Regions from separate parts of the Gordonia sp. UCD-TK1 genome, predicted to be linked through region 3. Evidence: predicted binding sites of a transcription regulator. Region 3 holds the regulator's gene; each other region holds the start of a gene.

The links. Region 3 encodes LexA, which represses DNA repair genes until DNA is damaged. Its sites were predicted from a motif close to CGAACANNTGTTCG; they were not measured.
Region 1: A9310_RS08745 (HNH endonuclease signature motif containing protein) is a predicted target of LexA. The motif match lies at 1,885-1,898, and genes of this name have one in related genera.
Region 2: A9310_RS21380 (SAV_6107 family HEPN domain-containing protein) is a predicted target of LexA. The motif match lies at 1,903-1,916, and genes of this name have one in related genera.
Region 4: A9310_RS15605 (HNH endonuclease signature motif containing protein) is a predicted target of LexA. The motif match lies at 1,700-1,713, and genes of this name have one in related genera.

What each region holds. Positions count from the first base shown of each region.
Region 1 covers NZ_LZMP01000012.1:87,337-91,196, forward strand. The annotation lists gene A9310_RS08735 (ABC transporter permease) at 1-377, opposite strand, end outside; gene A9310_RS25075 (hypothetical protein) at 516-1,145, opposite strand; gene A9310_RS08745 (HNH endonuclease signature motif containing protein) at 1,913-3,151, shown strand.
Region 2 covers NZ_LZMP01000057.1:12,943-16,802, reverse strand. The annotation lists gene mraZ (division/cell wall cluster transcriptional repressor MraZ) at 1-215, opposite strand, end outside; gene A9310_RS21385 (DUF3040 domain-containing protein) at 753-1,154, opposite strand; gene A9310_RS21380 (SAV_6107 family HEPN domain-containing protein) at 1,321-1,794, opposite strand; gene A9310_RS21375 (N-acetyltransferase) at 2,160-2,834, shown strand; gene A9310_RS21370 (NAD(P)/FAD-dependent oxidoreductase) at 2,837-3,860, shown strand, end outside.
Region 3 covers NZ_LZMP01000001.1:42,695-46,554, reverse strand. The annotation lists gene A9310_RS00200 (phosphoenolpyruvate--protein phosphotransferase) at 1-1,197, shown strand, start outside; gene lexA (transcriptional repressor LexA) at 1,175-1,879, opposite strand; gene A9310_RS00190 (LysM peptidoglycan-binding domain-containing protein) at 2,104-2,643, shown strand; gene nrdR (transcriptional regulator NrdR) at 2,743-3,243, shown strand; gene hrpA (ATP-dependent RNA helicase HrpA) at 3,217-3,860, opposite strand, start outside.
Region 4 covers NZ_LZMP01000026.1:3,223-7,082, reverse strand. The annotation lists gene A9310_RS15610 (zinc-binding alcohol dehydrogenase family protein) at 1-21, shown strand, start outside; gene A9310_RS15605 (HNH endonuclease signature motif containing protein) at 47-1,669, opposite strand; gene selB (selenocysteine-specific translation elongation factor) at 1,872-3,665, opposite strand; gene selA (L-seryl-tRNA(Sec) selenium transferase) at 3,676-3,860, opposite strand, start outside.

The DNA.
Region 1 (3,860 bases), on a different contig from region 3:
CGGAACCACCCCACCGTTCCCATCGCCAGACCGAGCAGCACGCCGAGGATCACGCCGATCGCCACACCTGCGAAGACCCGGCGTAGCGTCATGTACAGGTGTTCCCACCAGTAATAGTCGGCATAGCCGCGGATTCCGTCGTGCGTCGTGGACATGTCGACGAAGGCCTGCCACACGGTGCCCAGGCGCGGCACGAAGGTCTCACTCCAGATCCCGCTGACGGCGACGACCTGCCACACCGCGGCGAACAGCACCACCGAGAGCAACGGGAGTCCCACCCGGGTCAACAGTGATCGCGCGCGAGACGAACCGCCGGGCGACGTGCGCTCCGCCCCACCACCCGCTTCGTCCGGGGTGATGTCCACAAACAAGGTCACCGTGCATGTCTAGACATCGCGAACCCCGGCGACCAGAGTTTTCCTCTCCGAGAGGAAAACTCCCGCCGGATGCATACGAATCCGGCGCGATGTGCTTGTGGCGTGGGGTTTCGCTGGTCGCGTCCGTGTGGAAGTTGCCTAGAACACGAACTGCGCGGCCACCTCGGCGACGCCGGCCAGCGCGGACTGGACGCGAGCGTGTAGCGCGATTCCGGCGGCTGTCCATCCGGGTTCGTCGTCGAGGTCGGCGTCGTGTGGACGCGCGTTCCACACGTCGTTCCACTCGGTGAGCTCCGATGCCAGCTCGGGGTCGAGGCCCAGGCGCAATGGGTCGGCGGGGTAGTTCTCGGTGAAGTTCTCCCAGAGTGGTCCGGCGCCCCACTCGGGAAACATGCGGATGAGTCGCAGGCCGTCGGGAAGCACCACCGGTCGTGACTCTGCGGAGCGGGAGGCTAGATATCGCAGTTGCATCTCGGCTCGCCCTGCCCGCTCGACCCGTGTTCGAGCGGGCTCCCGATAGTCGTACCCCGACAGCCACACCAATCGCTCATGGTCGGCTCGATCGTCGCCGACAGCGAGCGACCACAACTTGTCCTGATCGGTGAAGAAGTAATCCGCGTCCGAGATCACCTTCGTCACATCACATCCGGAGTAGTCGAGGACCTCCGCGCGGTGACCGGCCCCGTCGTACTCGAAACCGAAGAGTCTCGAACGTGTCTCGCCACCGGCGTCATCGCCACCCGACCGCACCGTGTTGCTGTTCGTCATCTCTTCACACCCCCGATCAGCCAGAATCTCACATACATCCAGCCGCCCTAAGCGACAAACCCTTTGCGACCGAGGTGCACGACAGGCGCCTCCGCGCCGCTAGGTGCGGGAAGCGTAGGCAACGAGATACTCCACGCTCCCTGATCCAGAAGAGCTACAGCCTCATTCGCCCGCCCGGAGGAGCGTCCGGAGCTTGCGGAGGGCGTCAGCCCCTGCTCCCTGATCCGAAAGAACCGCAAAACCGCTGGTCCCTGAGGTGCGCCTGGAGCTCGCGGAGGGCGCTTAAGCCCTGCTCCCTGAGGAGCGCCTGGAGCTTGCGGAGGGCGCGTCACGAAGGGTCCTGGCGACGGAGGCTACGAAACCCCCCGTGACGCTGGCAAGCTCGCTACCTGGAGATCTTTCGTAGTCCACGACGGCCGCCAGGTCGTACTCCCTGAGGTGCAAGAAACGAACCCTCCCCCGCTCCCCGAGACGGGAGAAGCGCAAGCACCGACCCCCTCCGTCCCCTGAGGCGCGACGGGCGCAAGCGACGAGCCTCGAAGGGTCTACACCAAGGTCGAACTCAAAACCGCTCGCAATCAATCCGATCGAACGTGAACCGAAATGCGGGACGAGTGTGACTGGAGTACACCTCTGTCAACAATCCACGCCCACTCAACGCGAATCGACGCACAAAAGACGAAACACGCTGCACAGTCGATGAATTCGCGGTTCTCGGCTTGTGGAATTTCCTCGAAATCGAACGCACGTTCCGGTACCTTGGAGTCATGCCAGAGCTCGCCACTTTCCTCGATCAACTCATCGAGACCACCCCACCCGTCGACGATCCCACGGGCAGAGCAACATTCGACGCCCTCGACACGTTGCGCCTGATCCGCAACCTTGCCGATCACCAGATCGCGACGCACACAGCGCAACTCGACGCTCTCGGAGTCGCACAGAAAGCCGGTAGCACCACCAAGAAGCTGCTGATCGAGTCAGGACATGCGCCGGCCTCCGCCCTCCGCACCATGCGCAGTGTCGACGCGCTGCCCAACCTGCCCGCTTTGGCGCGTCATGCCGCCGATGGGCAGCTGTCCGGCGAGATCGTCGACGCCATCGTCCGAGGCATGAACGAGATCGAGAAACGATGTGGTGAGGCGCTTTCCGACGACAAGCGCTCACGGTATGAGCTCGAACTCGTCGCCCAGGCACTGTCCGGGGCGGCGCCGACGCAAGTACTCAAGCATGCTCGCGCGATCGCCAACAACCTTGTCGATGCCTCCGACACCGGTGTTCCCGCAGCCGACGACCCATCGCTGAATTCGGTGAACGCGCACACCACCGACGACGGCCGCGTCGAAATCCGGGCCGACCTCACCCAGATCGTCGGCGAGAAGTTCCAGGCCATGATCGACGAACGGTCCTGTCCACGGCCCGAACCCGACGGCACCGAGGACCGGCGCACCGCCGAGCAACGCCGCGCCGACGCTTTCGAGTTGATCCTCGACCAAGCCGCGATCGGCGCCACCCTCGACACCGTCGGAAGCCCACGCACGCAACTGATGCTGACGATCCCCGCGACCGGAGACCTGGCGACGCTGCCGTGGACCGGATCGGTCAGCCATGCCACCGCGAAACAAGCGTCGTGCGACGGCTCGCTGACGGAGATCGTCCTCGACCGTGAGGGCGTACCGCTGCAGATGGGTCACGCCCGTCGGTTGTATCCGGCACACTTACGCAAAGCAGTGATCGTGCGCGACGCGTGTTGCGTCAAATGTGGTGCACCGCCGTCCCATACGCAGGTGCATCACATCAAGTCGTGGGCCGACGGCGGACCCACCGACCTCGACAACGGCTGCCTGCTCTGCCAACGCTGCCACACCCAGGTCCACCACCACGGCTGGGACATCGTGATGGGTTTCGACCGTCATCCCTGGCTCGTCCCACCCGCGACCATCGATCCGCAGCGCCGACCACTACCCGCCTACAACAGACGCACCATGCGACTCGACGACGCCGCCTGACCGCTGCCGCCACAGACCACCAGACTTTCGCGTAGCACCTTCCGCACCCGGGCCACACCCGGGACCGCATCCGTCCCTTGACAACTCCACAGTGACACTGCAGTCGGCTCCGTTCCCGGTCGGATCGTGGACAGGGAACGGGGCTGTACTGCGAAACCCTTGCCGCTACTTCGTCCTCGCACCTGGACCATCTGCCGCCTGACGGCCGCCGTGACCAGCCAAATGGGCTGCCGCCCCGTCAGGGGGAGCGATACTTCCGACTACGGCAAATCGATGTCAGGTAGCGCAGCAGGCCGAAGTTCTTTTTAGATAACTGCGCCCAGTGGATCACGAAAGACCTGCATCGCTGCGTGCCCCGACCCTCGGCTGGCGGGTCTGTCTCGCATACCTGCCCCGATTTGTGACCGACAGACTTCAACTCGACTGCCAGACCTCGATCGAAGTCTGCCGGTCGAGTTGAAGTTTGCCGGTCGCCGGACCCTTCGTGGCTCGTCGCTGCGCTCCTCGCACCTCAGGGAGCAGGGGCTGACGCGCCCTCCGCAAGCTCCGGACGCACCTCAGGGAGCAGGGGCTGACGCGCCCTCCGCAAGCTCCGGACGCACCTCAGGGAGCAGGGGCTGACGCGCCCTCCGCAAGCTCCGGACGCTCCTCAGGGAGCAGGGGCTGCGGCGGGCACACCGACGACAACCGCCTGCTCATCACGCCGACG
Region 2 (3,860 bases), on a different contig from region 3:
TGGAACGCGCGCAGATCAGGGTCGTTCCGAGACGCCTCGACGATCCGAGCGGCTATCGCGTCGAACTCTTCGGTCCGGTACACCGACAAGCTGTGATCTTGGCCTTTGGTGACCACTACCCCTCCTGCCAGTGCATCGCGGAACTTGGCGGGCAACGTGAGCCGCCCTTTGTCGTCCAATTTGGGCGTGTAGGTACCGACGAATCGCACGGACACGTCGACACCTCCTGCCCACCGGGTTCCGCGTCGTATCTCGCCTCACCCAGTGATGCCACAGTACCCCACTTTCCACCACTTTCCACCCCCACCGCCCCCGCATTCACCCACTGAAAGCAAATTCCCAGTTCAGGGAGCTCAAGATGACGATGAACGCGCGTGTCGCCGGCGCGTCATGGGCGGAAAGAAGGGCAACCAGCGTGTGACCAGAGATACCGATGAGGTCCGAGAGGCGGGAAATCCAGGCGTAAATCCTCTAGTGGGGCAAAGTGGGGCGACCCGGTGGGGAGAAGTGGGGATCGCCGGTGGGGAGAAGTGGGGATCGCCGGTGGCGAGAAGTGGGGATCGCCACTATGGAAGCGCGAGGACCGTTGACCGGGCGTTCGATCCCGTCGACCATGCGCCCGGATCCGTTCAGCGTGCTCTGGATCGAGGACATGAAAGAGCCGCGTGCCCGAAGGCACGCGGCTCAGTCGAATATGCGAAGTTGCGGGAGTCGGTCAGCCGATCGACGAACGCGGAGTCGGGATCAGCGGATCACTCCTGCTCGAACCGACGATTGAATCGCTCCTCCATGCGTTCCGACAGCTTGCGCTTGCCGCCGGACGACCCCGATTGCTTCTTGCCGGACCTGGTCGACGACGAGCCCGCCTCGGCGGTGTTGTTGTCTCCCCAGAGAGCGAAGAGGCCAGCCCCGAACATCACCAGGAAGCCCAGGAGGCTCACGATCGGGAATCCGCCGATGTTGATGTTGACGATGAGTCCGCCGACCAGCATCACCAGGCCGACGACGAAGACCGCTGCCGCCTGCAGGCGACGACGACCGCTCGACTTCCCAAGGCGCCGACGCTTGACACTGGACGCAAACTTGGGGTCTTCCGCGTACAGCGCGCTCTCGATCTGTTCGAGCATGCGTTGCTCGTGCTCCGAAAGTGGCACCGACCCTCCTTCTCACTGATCCGTGACGCCGACGAAGGTCACCCGCGACCGGAAAGGCGTCTGCGCCTATATCGTCCCATGATACGAGGTGAAATCGACCGCGACCACCATTACTCGCTGTTGCCGACGACCGGGCGGTGCCAGAAACCGCAAAGTGTGGCCGGATTCACGCCGTCGCGCCGATCTGCGGCGCTTCGGCACCGAGTTTTCCTTGCTCGTAGGCGATGACCATCGTCTCGACCCGACGCAGGAAGTCGAGGACGAGCAGCCGCATACCGGCGACGCTGTCGGGGTCGATCGTGCGGATGATCCCGGACTCGATCTTCATCCGAACCGGCGACAGCGCGGCGAACCGGGCGGCGATCGGCGCCAGCTCTGGGGCGACCACACCGATGCGGGTCCAGGCGTTCGACGTCCTGCGCCGCACGGTCCCGACCGGTTCGTGCACGGCGAGGGCCGCGCCCGAGGCGCGGAGGGCAACGAGGTACAGCTGACGGAACCGCTCGACGTCGTCGTCGACGCCGTCGGCATTGTCGAAGAGCACGTGTGCACGCTCGAGGAGATCGCGCGCTCGACCGACCATCACCGGGTCGACGGGCGCCGCGTGGGTGAGAGCCGTGGCGCTGCGGTGTCTGGCCATGTCGTCCTCCTCGTGCGTATGGGCTGTGTCCGGCGGCAGACGCTTCCCTCGTCCGCCGCCGGACCGTGTCGTCGGATGAACGCGAACAGCTTGCGGAGGCACATTCATCGAACATCCGTTCGACACGTTCAATATAGCTATCCCGGCGTCGGCGTTCAAGACATCTGTGACCCGAAACCCCCGCCGGGGAGTACAACGCCACCACCTGCGGGCCGATTCCTGCCGAGTGTGCATCATCGATAGGACAATTCCCGGAAGTGGCCTGCGACGCGATGCCCCCGGCAGAGGGCGGCCCGCCCCAGCGGCAGCCGACCTCGTCTGCAGGTCGACGACGCAGGACGAACGATGCAGAGAACGGAAATCCGTTGACCATCCGCCTGGTGAGCCTGAGTGGCCAGGACGCCCGGGCCTGGCTCGAGCCGGCCCTGGAGATCTACGTGACCGCGATGAAATATCCGCGCGGTACGGAGATCCATCGGGCCGGGCTCTGGCGCGAACACATCGCGCGGCCCGGATGGCGTGCGGTGGGCGCGGTCGAGACGGTGACCCCACACGAGGCGCGGACCATGCCGGCCGCGCGGCGCCGGGTCGGTCCACCGGTCGGCTTCGGACCCGACGACCTGCTCGTCGGCATCGCCTACGGCTACACCGGCGCGACCGGTCAATGGTGGAACCAGCAGCTGCGGCTCGGACTCCGCCAGACGGGCCGACCGCCCGAGACGGTCGAGGCGATCGCGCGCGATTACTTCGAGCTCACCGAGCTGCACGTCCACCCGACCGCGCAGGGCCGTGGGATCGGACAGGCGCTCCTCGCCCGGCTGCTGGCCGATCGGCCCGAACGCCATGTGCTGCTGTCGACCCCGGAGATCCCCGCCGAGGACAACCGCGCGTGGTCGTTGTACCGGCGGATGGGTTTCACCGACGTCCTGCGCCACTTCACCTTCACCGGCGATCCGCGTCCGTTCGCGTTCCTCGGCCGTCCGCTCCCCCTGGAACTGCAACCCCCGGCCGCCGCCCGCCGCGCCGGTACCGGGAGCTGACGATGCACGGCACCCGGCGTGACGCCGTCGTTATCGGCGCGGGCCACAACGGCCTGATCGCCGCGGCCTACCTGGCACAGGCCGGACGGGATGTCGAGGTACTCGAGCGGGACGACATCCCCGGCGGCGCGGTCTCCACCGTCGAACGGTTCCCCGGACATCGGGTCGACCGGGGGTCGTCGTCGCATCTGATGATCCGTCACTCCCCCGTCCTCGACGACCTCGACCTCGTTGCGCACGGCCTGCGCTACGTCGACTGCGATCCGTGGGCGTTCGTCCCGGCCACCGCGACCGCCCCGCCGATCGTCTTCCGCACCGACCTCGACGCGACGTGCGCTTCCATCGAGAACGCCTGTGGTGCAGCCGATGCCGCCGCATATCGACGCTTCGTGGAGACGTGGACGCCGCGGGCGCGGGCGGTCATGGATGCGTTCTACCAACCCGCGACGATGGGGAAGTTCGGCCGGGCCTTCGGCGGGCTCGGCGGCACCGCCACCACGGCACGCACGGGGTTGTTCGGCCGGCGCGGCGGCCGGGTGCTGAACCTGACCGCCGAATTGATGGCCTCCGGCGATTCCCTCCTCGACGAGTATTTCGAGTCCGAACAACTCAAGGCGGGACTCGCGTGGTTCGGCGCCCAGTCCGGACCGCCCATGAGCGCACCGGGCACGGCGCCGATGATCGGATTCGCCGCACTCATGCACCGAATCCCGCCCGGACGCGCGATCGGGGGCAGCGGCGCACTCACCGAGGCCCTCGTGCACCGAATCCACCAGGACGGCGGCCGTGTCTCCTGCGGCGACCCCGCGGTCTCCGTCGCCCGCTGCGGCGACCACTGGCGGGTGCTCACCAGCACGGGTCAATCCCGTTGTGCCGCAACAGTCATCCACGCCTGCCACGTGCTCACCACGCTCGACCTCCTCGCCGCCGGCGGTTTCGACGCGGGCGTCATCGACCGGTGGCGACGCACCATCGTCGTGGGCAGCGGGATCGGGATGGCGGTTCGCCTGGGGACGACCGGCCTGC
Region 3 (3,860 bases):
GGCCTCGACCCCACGAGCACCATCGCCCTCGTCACCCGCCTCGGCGGACCGACCAGCCACACCGCGATCATCGCGCGCCAGCTGGGGATCCCGTGCGTGGTGGCGGTGGCCGACCTGGACGAGATCGAGCCCGGCACAACCGTTCTCGTCGACGGCAGCACCGGGCGGATCGAGGTGGAGCCCGATGCGGAGGCGGCCCGGGCTCGCGTCGACGAGGATCGGCGGCATGCCGCACTCGTCGCCGGCTGGACCGGTCCGGGGCAGACCGCCGACGGGGTCGCCGTGGCGGTGCTCGCCAACGTCGCCGACGGATCGTCGGCACGCGCCGCGGCCGGGTACCCCGTCGAGGGCGTCGGGCTCTTCCGCACCGAACTCGCGTTCCTCGAGCGTGCCGACGAACCGTCGGTGGACGAGCAGGCCGCGATCTACCGGGAGGTGCTCGATGCGTTCGACGGGCAGAAGGTGGTCATCCGCACCCTCGACGCCGGGTCCGACAAACCGCTCCGGTTCGTGACCCATCCCGACGAATCGAACCCAGCGCTCGGCGTGCGGGGCGATCGGATCGCGCTGGCGCACCCCGAGATCCGCGCGCATCAGCTCGACGCGATCGCGCAGGCCGCGTCGGGGTCGGCCGTCGCGCCGTGGGTCATGGCGCCGATGATCGCCTCGCCGGCGGAGGCGCGCACCTTCGCCGCCGAGGTCCGCGGCCGTGGTCTGGTCGCCGGGGTGATGATCGAGGTGCCCGCGGCGGCGATCCTGGCCGAAGCCGTCCTCGCCGAGGTGGACTTCGTGTCCATCGGCACCAACGATCTGACCCAGTACACGATGGCGGCCGACCGGATGTCGGCCGATCTCGCCGGACTGACCGACCCGTGGCAACCGGCCGTGTTGAGCCTCATCGCGGGTGTCGCGGCAGCGGGTGCACGTCAGGGAAAGCCGGTCGGGGTGTGCGGCGAGGCCGCCGCCGATCCGAACCTCGCCTGCGTGCTCGTCGGTCTCGGGGTCACCTCGCTGTCCAGCGCGCCGGCTGCTGCGGCGGCCGTGGGGGCCCGGCTCGGCGAGGTGTCCGCACCGGACTGCCGGGCCGCCGCCGAGGCTGCCCTGTCCACCTCGGATCCCGCCGCGGCGCGCGAGGCGGCCGCGGCGGTGCTCGACGGTTCGGTCGGTGGAGAGGTCAGACTCGCCGCATCACGGTGACGACCTTGCCGAGGATGACGGCATCGTTGCCCGGGATCGGATCGAACAGTTCGTTGTGCGGCATGAGCCAGACGTTCGGGCCCTGACGCTTGAAGGTCTTCACGGTGGCCTCGCCGTCGATCATGGCCGCGACGATGTCGCCGTTGTCGGCGACGTTCTGCTGCCGGACCACGACCCAGTCGCCGTCGCAGATCGCGGCGTCGATCATCGACTCGCCGACGACGCGCAACAGGAAGAGCGATCCCTCGCCGACGAGCTCACGGGGCAGTGGGAAGACGTCCTCGACGGCCTCCTCGGCCAGGATCGGACCGCCGGCCGCGATACGGCCGAGAACCGGCACGAAGGTCGGCTCGGGAAGCTGGCCGGCCGTCGGGGTGTCCGGCGACGGGGTGTCACTCGGGGCGATGTTGACCGCACGGGGACGGTTCGCGTCGCGCTTGAGCAGCCCCTTGCGTTCCAGCGTCCGCAACTGATGGGCCACCGATGACGTCGAGGCCAGGCCGACCTCGTCGCCGATCTCCCGGATGCTCGGCGGATAACCGCGCTCGCGCACCGAGCGGCGGATCACCTCCAGGACCCCGGCCTGTCGCGGGGTGAGTGAGGCCTCGGCGGCGGCGGCGTCGAACGGGGCCTCGTCGTCGGCGCCCCGCGCTCGGCCGCGCCTATCGCCGGTGTCACTCATGTTCGGTTCCTCTCGTCTTCGGAACGTGCTGGTAGATGGCTTGCGCCGGGTCCGAGCCTAGCGGAGTGCGACCGGCACCTCAAACATTTGTTCGATGTGTCGCGAGACTTTGTCGGGACGTCGTGCTACAAATTCGAACATCAGTGCATCGAACATCTGATCGATGTTCGAACACCGACCACCACACCCGCACGATCCCAGACACCCGAACACCGGAGGGCACCATGCGCACCGCCACTCTCGTCGCTCCCGTCCGCACCGACCGTCCCGACGCCGTCCGGCCGCGCACCGACCGCGCCGATCGCGTCCGGACCCGCGCCCCGCTGTCCGACGGCGGCCGACCGGTCGACAACCGGCCGGCCGGCACCCGGCCGCGGGGGGCATCGCCGGTGACCCCGCGGGTGGGCGGTACCCACTGTGGCTCTCCGGTCGGGGTCCGGGGACGTGGCCCGGTCGGGCCCGACGCGGCGGTGTTCCGTCGCCGCCGCCGCACCGCGGTCGCGCTCCTCGCCGGTGTCGGGCTGGCGTTCGTCGTGTGGGTGTTCGGTGTCGTCGGCCAGAATTACTCGGACTCGCTGACACCGTCCGCCGTGAGTTCCGAGGTCGTCCATGTGCGCTCGGGGGACTCGCTCAGCTCGATCGCCGGCCGGGTGGCACCCGAGATGCCGCGCGAGGTCGTGATCGACGAGATCGTCGCGATGAACGATCTGGGGTCGAGCGCGCTGCAGGTGGGCCAGCCCCTGCTCACCCCCCGGTACCGCTGAGGCCGGGCGGTATCCTCGATGTCACAGGGGCCGGCCGACAAGCGGCGGGGCGCACGCTTCGGGTGCGTTCCAGCGTCCCGCGACCTGCGTGAGGACACGATGCGCTGCCCCTTCTGCAAGAACGACGACACCAAGGTCATCGACTCGCGTGTCGCAGATGAAGGGCAGGCCATCCGCCGCCGTCGCTCCTGTGTGGAGTGCGGTCGCCGGTTCTCGACCGTGGAGAGCGCCGTGCTCGCGGTGGTCAAACGCAACGGCGTGACCGAGCCGTTCAGCCGGGAGAAGGTCATGCGTGGCGTGCGGCGAGCCTGTCAGGGCCGCCACGTCGCCGAGGACGCGCTCGCGCAGCTCGCCCAGCAGGTCGAGGACACGGTGCGCGCCAGTGGATCGGCCGAGATCCCCAGCAACGAGGTCGGACTCGCCATCCTGGGCCCGCTCCGCGATCTCGACGAGGTGGCGTATCTGCGCTTCGCCTCGGTGTACCGGTCGTTCGACTCGGTGGAGGACTTCCAGCGCGAGATCGACGACCTGAAGGCGGCATCGGGATCCGGGAGCGCGCTCGCCGAACCCGTGTCAGCCGAGTCGGTCCAGAGCTCGTAGGACCCGTTTCTCCGACACCGGGAACGCGGTGCCGAGACGCTGGGCGAACAGCCCCACGCGCAACTCCTCGACGAGCCACTGCGCTTCGTCGTCGACCACCGCCCGCCGGTGCTCGGGTACCTGTTCGAGGCGTTGGGCCCACCGTTCGACGACGCGATCGACGGCGGCCACCCCGGCCTGGTCGCGTGCTGCGGACGCGGGTAGTGCCTCCAGACGTGCTTGCGCGCCGTCGAGATAGCGCGGCAGATTCTCCAGGTGGCGTCGCGCGGTAGCCGCCACGAATCCGTCGAACACGAGGTGGGCGACCTGTTCGGCGACGTCGTCGGCAGCCAGCGAACCGGCGTGCCGGTCGATCGCCGCCCGCAGCGGGGACATCCGTTCGAGGGCTGCGACGGCCAGCGAGAAGTAGTCCGGTGCGGCCGCGGCGACCCGTGGCCGGATCCGTTCGAGCAGCGCCGAGAAGGATTGTGGTGAGCGAACCGCGGCGAGCTCTGCGTCGTCGATGTCGGCGACCGTGTCCCGAATGGCCCGTCGGGTGCAGTCGGCGAGCAGTGCCTCGGTGGTCGAGTACGGGCTCTGGCTCAGGGCGAGTCGTTCGACCGGACTCAGCGAGCCGG
Region 4 (3,860 bases), on a different contig from region 3:
AAGGTGGTCCTCACACGCTGACCACTGCGGATGAGCAGGCGGACCTTCACCAGGTCGCGAGTAACTCCATGAGGTGTGCTTCGACGAGGGACGGCCGGGGTGTGCGAGGTCCGGGTCGTGGTGGCCGGTAGTCGATGACGTGGCTGGTTTTCAACCATGATCGGCGCGCGTCATGTGGGCGTGGCTCATCGCCGGACGTGGTGCGTCCGTGGATCTCTCGCCGCACCTGTGCCAGGTGGGCGTGCAACCGCCTGGGTATGTCGGGTCGGCGGTTGAGGTGTTCGGGGTTGGGCGGTGCGCCGGGTTCGGCGTTCAACCGCCACAGGCAGCGGCCTTCGTCGGGTCCGGATCGGGCGATGCGGGTGGTGTATTGGCCGGGTTGGTCGCCGACCATCCGGTTGTGGCGCGGGCACGCAGGGGCGAGGTCGTCGATGTCGGTGAGACCGCCCTTGGCCCAGTCTCGTTCGGCGTGATGAAGCTCGATGTGGGTGGCGGGCTGATCGCACCCGGGTGCCGAACACACTTCCCCGTCGGGACGGGCGAAGGAGACGAGGCGTTGTTCGCGGGTGGCGAGCCGTTTCCCGCGCCCGAAGTGCAGGGGGACGGTGGTGGCGTCTTTGAAGATCGCCAACCACGGCTGGACGTCACCGGCCATCGCGATCAGGTCCCGGATGGGTAGCAGGGTTCCGGTGGCGGTGGTGGCCAGTCCGGCTTCGCGGATCAGGTCGGAGAGGTCGGCTTTGATGATCAGTTGCACGGGCAGGCCGCGGTGCGAGGTGCCGAGTGTTCCGTCGGCGAAGCCGGCGGCGAGTGCGGCGGCGAGTGCGTCGTGATTGGTCTGGGCGAGGGTGCGGCCGTCGCGGTCGGCTGCGGCGGTGAGGGCTTCGGGGTCGGCGGTGCCGGCCGGTCCGCTGGGTGAGGCGGGGTCGTCGGGGTTGTTGAGTCCGGGTTTGCCCCACACGGCGAACATCATGGTGAGCCGGGCGGCGAGTGCGGGGGTCAGGGTGCCCGATATTTTGGCGGTGCCATCGGCGCGTTGCCGACCGATCCACAGGCCGCGGCGTCGTTTCTGGTCGGTGTCGTCTGACAGGGTGCCGTCGGGGTCGAGGTGGGCAAGCAGCCGCGCGCCGAGTTGGGTGATCTCGGCAGGCGTGTGGGCTTCGGCGATTTCGGCCATCTGTCGTTCAGCGGCGACCTTGATGTCGTGGTCGATGGTGCCCGGGATGCGGTCGAGGACGTCCAATGCGGCCTGGACGTGCGCGGTGCCGACCGTGCCTTGTGCGAACGCTTCGGCGAGGCAGGGGTATTCGGGTGGGAGGACCTCGCCGCCGAGGCTGGTCCGGTGGGCGGTGGCGTCCATGTGCTTACGGCGGCGCATCGGGTTCGACACTCGTAGCCGGTGGGTCATGAACTGCATCAGGGTGCGGCAGCCGGCCTTGCGTGGCAGGTCGCGGGCGACGGCCTGATCGATCTGCCGGTCCCCGGCGACGGTCAGACGAGCGATGGCGCGTTCGGTCTCCGCGGCCACCTCAGCGAGTTCGGCATCGGTACACGGCGACAGATCCACGGTCTGCAATTTGTCGAGGGTGCGGTGGAGATCGGCCACCAACTCAACGGCACGCGGTTGCGGCGCTGTCGAGTCGCCACCGACGTGTGCGGTGCTGGGCATGACGGTCACCTCCTCCGAGAACCGTTGCTGCGAATGTAGGTTCGAGTGTACACCAATCCAGACGTGCGGCAAGGCCAAACATACTGCTGTGCAATGCTATTCGTTGATGTCGACTTGTCGGTGTCGTGTGGTAGGGGCCTCGGACGGAAGCTCTTCCCGCGATTCACACGGCGACCTGTACGACAGGACCACCGCCCGTTGCTCAGCGCACGACCTCCCGGTGCCCGGCGTCAAGACGGCGGGTCCAACCGCGGGCGTCGAGGTACTCCAGTAGCGGAATGACCACGCGCCGAGTGGTTCCGAGCGCCTGACGAGCGGCGCTGGTGGTGAACGGCTGATCGAGCGAGGCGAGGATGCGCATCGCCAGGGCGGGGGCGGTCGGCAACAGCACGACACCGTCGCGCAAACGGAGAATTCGGCCCGTGCGCTCGGCGGCGGCGAGTTCTCGGGCGCCCAAGCCGAGTGCGGTGAGGTCATCGGCCTCGGGTGCACGGAACGGGTGGTCGGCGAGCCGGCGCTCCAGTGCGCTGACCGCGTCGTCGGCATCACCCAGGGAGGGCTTGTGACCCGGGATTGCCAGGTGCCCGTCGGACGATGACAGCCCGGCTTCCGAGATGACGGTCGCCAGCAGCGTCGTGTCCGGGAGCCCGAGCAGCGCGGGTGCGCCGGCCGCAGAGAGCCCGGCCGACAACGGGTCCCGTTGTTGTAGTTCGCGGACGGCGGCGTGAAGCCGTTCCGCCCAGGCGGTGAGGGAGGTTTCGGCGACCCACCACTCGCCGATCACTCGTACGCCGTGGGGAGCGGGCTCGGCGTCGTCGACCAGGCCGAGTCGCGTCAGATCGGTGACGCGCATCGCGCCACGCCGATGCACTTCTTCGGCGGCCCCGGCGCCGTCGGACATGGCCGCCAGCGAGGCAGCGCGCCGTGTTGCGTCGCCGCGCCGGGTCAGCGCCGGGGGATCGGGGTGCAGCACGACGCCACCGCCAACAATCCGTTGGCCGGGATCCCGGAGCACCACCCGATCGCCCCGCGACATCGGCACGGCACGGGCGAGGGTCACACGCGCGTGGTCGCCGTCGAAGGGGCGCAACCGAACCGGTAGCGCCGCTGTGCCGATGTGTGCGACGAGGTGTTCCGGTGCCTCCTCGAAGGACATGCCGCTCACGCGCCGGACATCGGCGACTGCGGAGGTGTGCCAGGCTCCGGGCGTCACGAGTGCGTCGCCGCGCGAGACGTCGTCGACGCCGACGCCGCGCAGATTGATCGCGACTCGGCTGACCGGGCCGGCGCTGGTGAGAGTTGCACCCTCGCTCTGCAATCCACGGACATCGAGTCGTCGGCGGCCGTCAACCGTGAGCAGGTCCAGGGTGTCGCCCACCGAGATGGTCCCGGCGGATAGGGTGCCGGTGACGACGGTGCCGGCGCCGGTGCGGGTGAAGACCCGGTCGATCCAGAACCGGACACGCCCCGAGGTCGACGGCGGTGATGTCCCGGCCAAGACGGCGTCGAGCCGTGTGCGCAGTTCGTCGATTCCGACGCGATCGGGCGCCGACACCACGACCGCCGGCGCATCGGAAAGGCCGGTGCGGCTGAGGCGATCACGCGACAGATCGATCACTTCACGAACGCGGTCGGGCGAGGCCCGGTCGGCTCGGGTGATGACCAGCAGCCCGTACTCGATGCCGAGGGCGGCGACGGCATCACGGTGGTCGTCGGACTGGGCGCTCCATCCCTCGTCCGCGGCGACGACGAACAGGACGACGGGCGCCGGGCCCAGGCCGGCCAGCATGTTCGGGATGAACCGCTCGTGGCCGGGGACGTCGACGAAGGCCACGTCGGCGCCGGAAGGCAGTGTGGTCCAGGCGAAACCGAGGTCGATCGTCAGCCCGCGGCGTCGTTCCTCCTCCCATCGGTCCGGCTCGATCCCGGTCAGAGCACGCACCAGTGTGGACTTCCCGTGGTCCACGTGTCCGGCGGTGGCCACCACGTACTTCACGAGCGCGACTTCACGACGCGCCCAGAGCCTGTCGGATCGCGGCGAGTACCCGCACGTCGTCGGCTTCGGGAACGCAGCGCAGGTCCACCAGACACGCGTCGTCGTGAACGCGGGGTAGGACTGCCGGATCGCCGACGCGTAGGCGGGCGGCCGTTGCGACCGGAAGCCGCACCGCCCACCCCGGCAGCGGCACGC